Regions from separate parts of the Dokdonella soli genome, predicted to be linked through region 2. Evidence: predicted binding sites of a transcription regulator. Region 2 holds the regulator's gene; the other holds the start of a gene.
What was found. Region 2 encodes sigma-54, which starts transcription at its own class of promoters, with help from an activator protein. Its sites were predicted from a motif close to TGGCACGNGCNTTGC; they were not measured.
Positions count from the first base shown of each region.

Region 1: the regulator sigma-54 is predicted to act here: its motif matches at 2,942-2,956, upstream of glnA (type I glutamate--ammonia ligase).

Region 1 is NZ_BAAAEU010000006.1:111,091-117,013, reverse strand. It holds gene ABD002_RS06225 (PQQ-dependent sugar dehydrogenase) at 1-418, shown strand, start outside; gene ABD002_RS06220 (aspartyl/asparaginyl beta-hydroxylase domain-containing protein) at 522-1,832, shown strand; gene ABD002_RS06215 (undecaprenyl-diphosphate phosphatase) at 1,952-2,746, opposite strand; gene glnA (type I glutamate--ammonia ligase) at 2,988-4,397, shown strand; gene ABD002_RS06205 (hypothetical protein) at 4,528-5,923, opposite strand, start outside.
Region 2 is NZ_BAAAEU010000007.1:49,143-55,065, forward strand. It holds gene lptC (LPS export ABC transporter periplasmic protein LptC) at 1-410, shown strand, start outside; gene lptA (lipopolysaccharide transport periplasmic protein LptA) at 418-1,020, shown strand; gene lptB (LPS export ABC transporter ATP-binding protein) at 1,020-1,739, shown strand; gene ABD002_RS08625 (RNA polymerase factor sigma-54) at 1,905-3,326, shown strand; gene hpf (ribosome hibernation-promoting factor, HPF/YfiA family) at 3,494-3,814, shown strand; gene ABD002_RS08635 (PTS sugar transporter subunit IIA) at 3,811-4,320, shown strand; gene hprK (HPr(Ser) kinase/phosphatase) at 4,472-5,422, shown strand; gene rapZ (RNase adapter RapZ) at 5,416-5,923, shown strand, end outside.

The sequences.
Region 1 (5,923 bases), on a different contig from region 2:
GTTCCCATACTGCCACCAGGGCGACACGCTGGATCCGGAGTTCGGCAAGGGCAAGTCGTGCAAGGACTACACGCCGCCGGTGCTCAAGCTCGGCGCGCATGTCGCCTCGCTCGGCATGCGCTTCTACACCGGCACGATGTTTCCGGCCGCGTATCGCGGCGCCGCGATCATCGCCGAGCACGGTTCGTGGAACCGCTCGAAGAAGTCCGGCTACCGTGTGATGACGGTGCGCCTCGATGGCAGCCGTGTGCTCGGCTACGAGCCGCTGATCGATGGCTTCCAGCACGACGAGATTGCGCAGGGCCGGCCGGCCGACGTGTTGGTCATGCCCGATGGCGCGCTGCTCGTCTCGGACGATCTGGTCGGGGCGGTCTACCGTGTGAGTTATGCAGCGCCGATGCCCTCAGCGAAGAAGTGAAGCACGCGGCGGCAGCGTGGCATTCCCGACGCGTCAGTTTCCGCACGCCGTGCTCGCGTTCGCTGCTAGCATGCGCGATTGATTCCAGCACGGTTGATCCGGCATGAACCAGGCTTCCCCGCTTCCGCACGCGGAGCGTCGCGCTGCGGCGCTCGCACTGGCCAACCAGGGCCGCATGCTCGAGGCCGAGCGCGCGTTCGGCGATCTGCTGCGTGAACTTCCCGACGATGTCGACGCGCTGAATTTCCTCGCGATCTGCGCGCACCGCCGCGGCCAGATCGACGAATCGCTCGAGCTGCTCGGCCGTGCACACCGCGCACAGCCGGACGATGCGATCACCCTGGTCAACCTCGGCGCCCTGCAGCGCGAACGCGGCCATCTCGATGAGGCGCACGCCGCGATGAAGCGCGGCACGGAACTGGCGCCGGATCTGTTCGCCGCGCGCCTGCGACTGGGCGAGATCCTGCAGGCGCTGGGTCGCCACGCGGATGCGTTGCCGGTCTATTTCGGCGCGATCATGACCGCGCAGGAGCACGGGCACTGGCTCAGCGATGCGACGACCGCGGTGGAACTGCAGCCGCTGGTCAAGCATGCGATGCGTCTGGTCAGCGCCGGTCGACGTGAACTGTTCCTCGGGCTGCTGCAGCCGCTGCGCGAGCGTCACGGCGGCGCAGCGCTCGCGCGCGTGGAGAAGAGCCTGGCGATCTATCTGGGCGAGCTGCCGCCGAACTATCCCGAGCCGAAGCAACGTCCGAAATTCCTGTATTTCCCGGATCTTCCCGCGCCGCGCTTCTTCGATCGCGAACTGTTCCCGTGGTATGCGCAACTCGAGGCGCAGACCGCGGTGATCCGTGACGAGATGCTCGCGCTGCTGGCCGAGGATCGCGACTTCGAGCCGTTCCTCGGGCACGTCGACGACAAGCAGACGCTGCACGACTACCTGCGTGGCGACCGCGGCGCGCCGGCGTGGAACGCGTTCTTCTTCTATCGCCACGGCGTGCGCCACGATGCGAACGCGCTGCGCTGCCCGCGTGCTGCGGCCGCACTCGACGCGACACCGCTGTGCCACGTCCGCGAACATGCGCCGGAAGTCTGCTTCTCGGTGCTGACGCCCGGCTCGCACATCCTGCCGCACCACGGCGTGACCAACACGCGCGTGGTCACGCATCTGCCGCTGGTCGTGCCGGACGGAGATCTGGCGCTGAATGTCAGCGGCGAGCTGCGGCGCTGGGAGGAAGGGCGCTGCTTCAGCTTCGACGATACCTACGAACACGAAGCCTGGAATCGCAGCGCCGACACGAGAGTCGTGGTGCTGCTGGATGCGTGGAACCCGTACCTGACCGAGGTCGAGCGCGAGGCGGTCACCGAACTGATCGGCGCGATCGGCGATTTCAACCGCGCCGCGGGCGTATAGCTCGCCGCGACGCCAAACCTGCGCCACGTTGGGGCTCGCTGCGCTCACCCCAACCTACACGTCATCCGCACTCCGGCAATGGGTAGGTTGGGCCGAGCGCAGCGATGCCAACACGCGCGTCAAACCCCCGCCGGCAACGCGATCAGCAACGCGATGCCGAGCACGATCCGGTAGATCGCGAACGGCGTGAAGCGGTGCGCGCGGATGTAGCCGAGCAGCCACTTCACCGCGACGAACGCGGTGACCAGCGAGACCACGAACGCGATCGCCAGCGCGTTCCAGTCCTCGTGCGCACCACCGCCGGCCTTGAGTGCTTTCAACAGCTCGTAGCCGCTCGCGGCGAACATCGTCGGGATGCCGACCAGGAACGCGAACTCGGTCGCGGCGGCACGGTTGCTGGTGCCGGCGAGCATCGCGATGAAGATCGTCGCGGCCGAGCGCGAAGTGCCCGGGAAGACCGCGGCGACGACCTGGGCGAGGCCGACCAGGATCGCGACGCGCCAAGTCACCGGCGTGCGGTCCGGCTGTTTCGCAGCAAGCCACTCCGCACCGAGCATCCAGACGCCGCCGATGATCAGCGCCCACGCAACCGGCGTGATCTTTTCCGGCAGCTTGAAGCCGAGCCGGGTCGCGACGAAGCCGAGCACGGCGGTGATCAGGAACGCGACCGCGAGTTTCAGCGCATAGTCACGGTTCTCGGGTTTGGCGAATCCGGTCGCCAGCTGCCACAGCCGTTCGCGATAGATCAATGCCACGGCGAGGATCGCACCGGCCTGGATCACGACATTGAACACGTCTGAACGCTGACCAAGCCAGTGCTCGGCGATCAGCAGGTGGCCGGTGCTGGACACCGGCAGGAATTCGGTGATGCCTTCGATGATGCCGAGCAGGATCGTGTTGACGAGATCGCTCACGGGTCAGCCTTGGGATGGGGGAGGGACGGAGGCGCCGGACCGCGCCATGCGTGCGCAGTCTAATCGCGGGCCGGATCGTTATCGAATGCACAGAATCGGTGAAATAGCCGTAATGTTTGCATGCTTTATGTGCATTCGATTCGATGTCGTCACGGCAAGCCATTGATTTAACTGCGGTGTGCCAAGCGAGAGCGTTGGCATGCCGGTTGCTGTAACAGCGCACCCTCCCAGGAGATTTCCCATGTCCGCGCAAAACGTGCTCAAGCTGATCAAGGACAACGCCGTCGAATTCGTCGACCTGCGCTTCGCCGACATGCTCGGCAAGCAGCACCACATCACGTTCCCGGTGCATGCGGTCGACGAGTCGCTGTTCGAGGACGGCAAGATGTTCGACGGCTCGTCGATCGCCGGCTGGAAGGGCATCAACGAATCGGACATGGTGCTGCTGCCGGATGCGGACACCGCGATCATCGATCCGTTCATGGCCGACAAGACCCTGCTCCTGCAGTGCGACGTGCTGGAACCGAGCACGATGCAGGCGTATTCGCGCGATCCGCGCTCGGTCGCCCGGCGCGCCGAGGCGTACCTGAAATCGACCGGCATCGCCGACACCGCGTTCTTCGGTCCGGAGCCCGAATTCTTCATCTTCGACTCGGTGCGCTACCGCAACGACATGAATCACGTGTCGTACGAGATCGAATCCGAGGAAGCCGCGTGGTCGTCCGGCAAGTCGTTCGAGGGCGGCAATTCCGGCCATCGCGGCGGCATCAAGGGCGGCTATTTCCCGGTCTCGCCAGTCGACACGTTCCAGGACCTGCGCAGCGAGATGTGCAAGGTGCTCGAACAGGTCGGCCAGGTCGTCGAGGTACACCACCACGAAGTCGCGAACGCGGGCCAGTGCGAAATCGGCACGCGCTTCAACACGCTGCTCAAGAAGGCCGACGAACTGATCACGATGAAGTACGTGATCAAGAACGTCGCGCACCAGAGCGGCAAGACGGTGACGTTCATGCCGAAGCCCGTGGTCGGGGACAACGGTTCGGGCATGCACGTGCATCAGTCGCTGGCGAAGAACGGCCAGAACCTGTTCGCCGGCGATCTCTACGGCGGCCTGTCGCAGACCGCGCTGTACTACATCGGCGGCATCTTCAAGCACGCGCGCGCGATCAACGCGTTCGCGAACTCGACGACGAACAGCTACAAGCGCCTGGTGCCGGGCTTCGAAGCGCCGGTGATGCTTGCCTATTCCGCGCGCAATCGTTCCGCGAGCTGCCGCATTCCGTTCGTGCACAGCCCGAAGGGACGCCGCATCGAGGTGCGTTTCCCGGACCCGATGAACAGCGGCTACCTGACGTTCACCGCGCTGATGATGGCCGGGCTCGACGGTATTCTGAACAAGATCGACCCGGGTGCGCCGGCCGACAAGGATCTGTACGACCTGCCGCCGGAAGAGGAAAAGAACATCCCGACGGTCTGCCATTCGCTCGACCAGGCGCTCGACGCGCTCGACAAGGACCGCGGCTTCCTGAAGGCCGGCGGCGTGTTCAGCGATGACCTGATCGACGCGTACATCACGCTGAAGATGCAGGAAGTCACGCGTTTCCGCGCGGCGACGCATCCGCTCGAGTATCAGATGTATTACGCGATCTGAGGCAGATCGCGCGCAGATGTACTACGCGATCTGACCTGACCCGCGGCGCCCGGCCCTGTTCCGGCCGGGCGCTTGTCGATCGCGATGGTCGGAGGCTGTTCTGCCCCTTGGGGTCATGCGAGGTTCTACGCTAATACATTGCGTCAAAGCCGTCGCAGAACATCGTGTCCGGCCGGTAACACGCGGGGACGCGTTCATAATCCCCCAGATCGCGCGGACCATGGACATTCGGCACGGTGGGGATATCAAAAACGCGCCGCATGCCGTCGAGATCCACACTCGGCTCGGTGCCGGCCGGATAACTTTCGGGAGGAGCAAAGTCGACGCCGAGCGACGTGATCTGCAGGTGGTAGTCGCCTGCAGCCGCATTGACGAAGGTTGGGGTGCCCTGCGTGCCGCCGAACGGAATCGTGCTGATATCGTTCGACAGCACATACGACACGCCGATGTGTGTGCCTGAATTCAGCGTCACCAGGCCAGGCTGGTCGATGATGCTGTCCTGCAATGTGTCATAGAAGGAATTGCCGCTCGTGGTGTTGTAGATGACGCTCGCGCCGCCGAGCGAATTGTTGGCCAGCGTGCACGAGTCGATGTCGATATCCGTATTCTCGGCCCGGATCAGTTCAGCGCTCTGCGTGTTGTCGGCCAGAAGACAGTCAATGACGTTCGCCGGCTGGCCGCCGACCAGGCGAATGGCATGGCCGCCCTGGTTGAAACGCATCGTGAAGCGGCGCGCATCCAGATATCCGGCGCGGTTGATGAATAGTGCTGCACCGGCCGTCGGCTGACTGCTCGCATCGAGCGACCCATTGTTGTTCACGGTATTGCAGGCTACTCCTGCAGCACAGTTGACGCCGCCGAGAGAAGCCAAAGACGCACCGTAGTTGTAGTCGTAGCATTGCGAACTCGGATTGAATTGGACTGCGCCGGCATCGGTGATGGTTCCGCTAACGGCATGGTAGTCCGCATAGATCGCGGAACCCTCCGGCGCGACATTGCCGTCGATTCGAAAATTGGTTGCGCAGAGCAAGGCGTAGATCGGCCCGGGAACGGCAAGATCCCAATTGGGCTTGAGGTAGATACCCCCGCCCGCCTGGGTCGCCGAGTTGTTCGATATCGCGCCAGGATGGTTGGGGTCCGTCGCAAACAGGTTCACCCTGACGTCTTCGACTCCGTTTTCCGGACCCTGCGCAACCAACGCGATGCCGCCGCCGTAGGCGGCGTCGTTGAATTCGATCACCGGCGCGCCGTTGTAGCCTGGGGATCCGATGTCCGCCTGAGCCGGAGGAGGCCCCGCCATCAAGATGCCGCCACCGTTGCCATTCGGCGTGTGGTTGTATCCGATGAATGTGTAAGGTGCGAGCGCCAGCAGACGAGTGGCGCCTGCCAGGTAGATGCCGCCGCCATCGATCGTTGCGGTGTTCTCTTCGATGATCGTTCCGGCGCCGAGCGTGAGCGTAGCGTTGCCGCCGAGGCCGGAGAAAAAAATGCCGCCGCCGTTGCTTGCGCTGTTGTTGACGATTGAG
Region 2 (5,923 bases):
GCACGTTCCAGGTCAGCGGTCCGCGCCTCGACCGCCGCGGCGACGACGGCTCGGTGTTCGTGACCACGCCGGACTACATGCTCATCGACGGAGGCGGCCATCCGTGGAAAGGCAAGTCGGACGCGGCCTGGGTCAACAAGGACGGCACGCTCATGAAGCTGCAGGGCCACGTCGAGATGCACCGCGAGCCGGGCAGCGACGGCAAGCAGGTCGATGTCGTAACCAGCGACCTCACGACCTGGCCCAAGGACAAGAAGATGGAAACCGCGGCGCCGGCCACGATCACGCAACCGGGCTCTATACTCCGCGGGATCGGCATGCGTGGCGATCTCAACGACAAGGCCCTGGAGCTACTTTCGGATGTCCACTCGACCCTGCAACCCAAGCGTGCGCTGCGCCCCGCGGAATGAAGCGCGCTTGCGCCTGCTCGCGTTCGCGTTGGCCGTGACGGCCGCGTCGTCCGCGCACGCGCGGTCCAGCGACCGCGAACAGGCGATGGACATCACCGCCGACTACCAGAAGACCCAGCTCAACACGAACAACAACCAGCCCGGCGCGACCCATCTCAAGGGCAACGTGCGCATGGTCCAGGGCACGATGAAGGTGCACGGCGACGAGGCGACGATGTACCAGCATCCGAACAACGCGAAGGATGCGCAGGGCAACGACCTGTCCGGCGGCGTGCAGCGCGTGGTCATCATCGGCAAGCCGGCCCACCTCGAGGAACAGCAGGACAACAACGCCGGCCTGGTCAGCGCGGATGCGGAAAAGATCGACTACAACGCCGACACCGGCATCGCCGAACTGACCGGCGACGTGAAGGTCGTGCAGCAGGGTCGCGGCGAGTTCCACGGCGCGCACATGACCTACAACACGAACACCGGCGAAATGGAGAGCGGCGACTACACGCCCGCGGGACGCATCCACATCATCACCCAGCCGAAACCGAAATCGAAACCGGCCAAGGACGCGCCTGCAAAGGCCGACGCGAAAGCGGCCGGCACGGACGGCAGCCTCTGATGCTGAGCGCATCGGGCCTGCGCAAGAGTTTCCGCAGCCGCGCCGTCGTGCGCGACTTCGAGTTTTCGCTCGACCAGGGCGAGATCGTCGGCCTGCTCGGCCCCAACGGCGCCGGCAAGACGACCTGCTTCTACATGGTCGTCGGCCTGATTGCGGCCGATGCCGGCACGATCCGCATCGACGAACGCGACGTGACCACGCTGCCGATGCATGCGCGTGCGCGGCTCGGCGTCGGCTACCTGCCGCAGGAGGCCTCGGTATTCCGACGCCTCAGCGTGGCCGACAACATCCTCGCGATCCTCGAATTGCGCGACGACCTCGACAACAGCGGTCGCCAGGCCGAGCTTGAGTCGCTGCTCGACGACCTGCAGATCGGTCATATCGCCGGCCAGAAAGGCGTCAGCCTCTCCGGCGGCGAGCGCCGCCGCGTCGAGATCGCGCGCGCACTGGCTGCGCGGCCGCGTTTCATGCTGCTCGACGAGCCGTTCGCCGGCATCGATCCGATCTCCGTCGTCGACATCCAGCGCATCGTGCGCCAGCTGAAGTCGCGCGGCATCGGCATCCTGATCACCGACCACAACGTGCGCGAGACGCTCGGCATCTGCGAGCGCGCCTACATCATGAGCGAGGGCGCGGTGCTCGCACAGGGCGCGCCCGCCGACATCCTCGCCAACGAGCAGGTGCGCGAGGTCTATCTCGGGCGCGAGTTCAGGATGTAGTCCCGCAGTCCACTGCAGAGCGCGCTTTTGCGGGATCGCCCGCGAATCCCGTCGCAGTCCAGACGATCCAGCCAGCCTCCGCTTGCTTTTCCGCGACGTCAAGCCCTGCCCGCCACCGGCCTTTGGCGCTAGGATGGCCGAAACGCGACTTGGCACGCTTCCGGCATGAAACCCGCCCTCCAAATCCGCCTCAACCAGTCGCTGGCGTTGACGCCGCAGCTGCAGCAGGCGATCCGGCTGCTGCAGTTGTCGCGGCTGGAGTTGGAGCTGGAGCTGAACACCGCGCTGGAGTCGAATCCGCTGCTCGACATGACCGAGGAACTCGTCGACGGCGAGGATGCCGAAGCCGATGCAGCGGCTGATGCCGAGGCAGCCGAAAGCCCGGCCGACGCGGCCGACACCGGCGACACCGACGAGCAGCCGCTCGATCTTGAATTCGAACGCACCGAATACCGTGGCACTGCGCTCGACGAGGACGGCATGGAGCCGCAGGACGCCGAGGTCGAGGACCTGCGCGATCACCTGCTCTGGCAGCTCAACCTGACCCCGATGTCCGCGCGCGACCGCGCGATCGCCGCCACCATCATCGAGGCGATCGACGATGACGGCTACCTCGGCGAGAGCGACGAGGTGATCCGCGACACCCTTGCTTCGCTGCACACGGTCTCGCTCGAGGAGATCGCATCGGTACGCCATCGCGTGCAACACTTCGATCCGGTCGGTGTAGCCAGCCGCAACCTGCGCGAATGCCTCGGCGTGCAGCTCGATGCGTTCAGTGCCGACACGCCGGGCCTCGCGCTGGCGCGCACGCTGGTCGCCGATCATCTCGAGGCGCTCGCGAAGCAGGATCGCGTACGCATCTGCCAGCGCCTGCACGCCGACGAGGCTTCTTTCGACACGGCGCTCGCGCTGATCCGCTCGCTGGTGCCGAAACCCGGCAACTGCTTCTCCAATGCAACCGCCGAATATGTCGCGCCGGATGCGTATGCGCGCAAGGTCGGCGGACGCTGGCAGGTGACGCTCGCGCCCGGTTGCCAGCCGCGGCTCGGCATCAACGAACACTATGCAAGCCTGATCGCGAAAGCGCGCCGCGACGACGCGAATTACCTGAAAGGTCAGCTGCAGGAAGCGCGCTGGCTGATCAAGAGCCTGAAGACGCGCGCAGAAACGATGCTGAAGGTCGCCAGCTCGATCGTGCGCGCGCAGGAGGCGTTCCTCGAATTCGGCGCCGAGGCGATGCGCCCGCTGGTGCTGAAGGACGTCGCCGACGAGATCGGCATGCACGAATCGACGATCAGCCGCGTGACCACGCGCAAATTCCTGCATACGCCGCGCGGCACGTTCGAGTTCAAGTATTTCTTCTCCAGCGGAGTGACCACGGTCGACGGCGGTGCGGCCTCGGCGACCGCGATCCAGGCGATGATCAAGAAGCTGATCGGCGAGGAGCAGCCCACGCGGCCGCTGTCCGACCAGGTGCTCGCGGCCGAGCTGAACCGGCGTGGCATCAACGTCGCGCGGCGTACCGTCGCGAAATACCGCGAGGCGCTCAACATTCCGTCGTCGAACGACCGCAGCAGGCTGGGCTGATGCGCAATCCGCACACGATTCCATTCGTCACAAAGGCAGGAGGGAACGCAACCAGCAATCGCTTGTCGGAAACATTGGAGCCCTTGCCTCGTTGCCTCGGGCGGCGACGCGGGCGGCATTCAAACCGGGGCCGGCCAAGAACGGACCCATCCAGTAAGGAGTCAGTCATGCAGATCAACGTCAAGGGTCACCAGGTCGAAGTCACTGCCGCATTGCACGATTACGCAGTCGGCAAGTTCGAGCGCGTCACGCGACTGTTCGACCAGCTGCATGAGATCACCGTCGTGCTCGGCATCGAGAAACTGCTGCACAAGGCCGAGGTGACGTTACTGCTGTCCGGAAAGACGCTGCATGCGGACGCGACCGCGGCCGACATGTACGCAGCGATCGACGTCCTGGTCGACAAGGTCGAGACGCAGCTGCGCAAGCACAAGGAAAAGCTCACCAATCACCATGCCGACGTAGTGCGCTCGGCGCGCTACAGTTGACCGTCGATCCCTTCGCGCGAGACCACGCACCCGCTATGCCCTTCCTCGATTTGCTGCCCACCGAGCGGGTGCGGACCGGCCTTGTCGTACGCGACAAGGCCGATCTCGTCGACCAGCTTGCGGGCCTGCTCGCCGATGGCGGCGAAACGGGTGTCGTGCGCGACGCGATCGCCGCACGCGAACGGCTCGGCACGACCGGACTGGGCCATGGCGTAGCGATTCCACACGGCCGCAGTGCCACCATCGGCGAGGCGCGCGCCGCCTTCGTGCGCCTCGCCACGCCGATCGACTTCGGCGCCGACGACAACCGTCCGGTGGACCTGATCGCCGCATTGATCGTCCCGGCCCATTTCACCGACCAGCACCTGCGGCTGCTCGCCGAGCTCGCCGAACTCTTCTCCGACACCGCGATCACATCGGCGCTGCGCGCGGCGCCGGATGCACCGTCGCTGCGCGCACTGCTGCAACGGGGAATGCGGGCCGAAGACGCAGGGATCCGCGCTTAGAGCTCAGGCGCGCGGGGTGGCATGGCCCACCCCGATGATCGTCATGTGACGACGCCCCTGCTGTACCCGTACACTCTTGCCCACCGAGTGTCCCCCGGTTGACCGAGTACCGCATCACCGTGCCCTCGCCCCTGACCGCCAATCCGTCGTCGTGGACCGCCTGACCGCCCGCCAATTGTTCGACGCCGTCGGCGAACGCCTCGCGTTGCGCTGGATCGCCGGCATGCGCGGCGAGAACCGCGCGATCGAGACCGGCGTCAGCCAGGAACGCCGGCCGTCGCTGGTCGGTTACCTCAACATCATCTACCCGAACAAGGTGCAGATCATCGGCACCGAGGAGCTGAATTACCTCGACAGCCTCGATTCGCGCCAGCGTTGGGAGACCGTCGAGAAGATCGTCGCCTACCATCCGACCGCGCTGCTGGTGACCAAGGACCAGGCGATTCCGGCGGACCTGCGTCAGGCCGCCGAGGAATCGAACACGCCGCTCTGGCACAGCCCCAAGCGCGGCCATGAGCTGCTGACCTATCTGCAATACCAGCTCGCACGCACGCTGGCGCGGCAGATCACGCTGCACGGCGTGCTGATGGAGGTCTATTCGATCGGCGTGCTGATCACCGGTGAGAGCGGCACCGGCAAGAGCGAGCTCGCGCTGGAACTGATCACGCGCGGCCATCGCCTGGTCGCCGACGACGCGCCGGAGTTCACGCTGATCGCGCCGGACGTGATCGACGGCAACTGCCCGGACATGCTGCGCGACCTGCTCGAGGTGCGCGGCCTGGGCGTGCTCAACGTACGCGACATGTTCGGCCAGACCGCGGTGAAACCTTCCAAGTACCTGCGTCTTATCGTGCATCTGAAGCCGCAGAAGCTCGATGCGCCCGGCGACGGCATGACCCGCCTGACCGGCGATGTCGGCTACCGGGAAGTGCTCGACGTGCAGGTTCCGCAGATCATCATTCCGGTTGCGCCCGGCCGCAACATCGCCGTGCTCGCCGAAGCCGCGGTGCGCAGCCACATGCTGAAGAGCAAGGGCTTCGACCCGGCGCAGACCTTCATGGATCGCCAGGCCCACCAGATGCGCCGCCTGCCGCCATGGTAGACACGACGAACCGCGGCACCGGCGAAGGCACCACGGCGCCGACGGACCAGCTGATCATCGTCAGCGGACTTTCCGGCTCCGGAAAGACCGTCGCGTTACGCACGCTCGAGGACCTCGGCTACTACTGCGTCGACAATCTGCCGGCCGCACTGATGCCGGCGTTCGTTCAGGCGATCTCGCAGGGCGGCGGCGGCCTGCAGCACAAGCTGGCGGTCGGCGTCGACGTGCGCAACCGCGCCGAGAACCTGAATCGGTTGCCGGAAATCCTCGCCGAACTCGCGCGTTCGGATGTCGGCTATCACCTGGTTTTCCTGGACACGCGCGACGAGGTGCTGATCAAGCGCTACTCGGAGACGCGTCGCCGGCATCCGCTGTCCGGCGACGGCCTCGGCCTCGCCGAGGCGATCGCCGAGGAGCGCCGTCTGCTGAAGCCGATGCTGGCGATCGCCGACCGCATCGTCGACACCAGCAACCTCAATGTGCACCAGCTGCGCCGGCTGG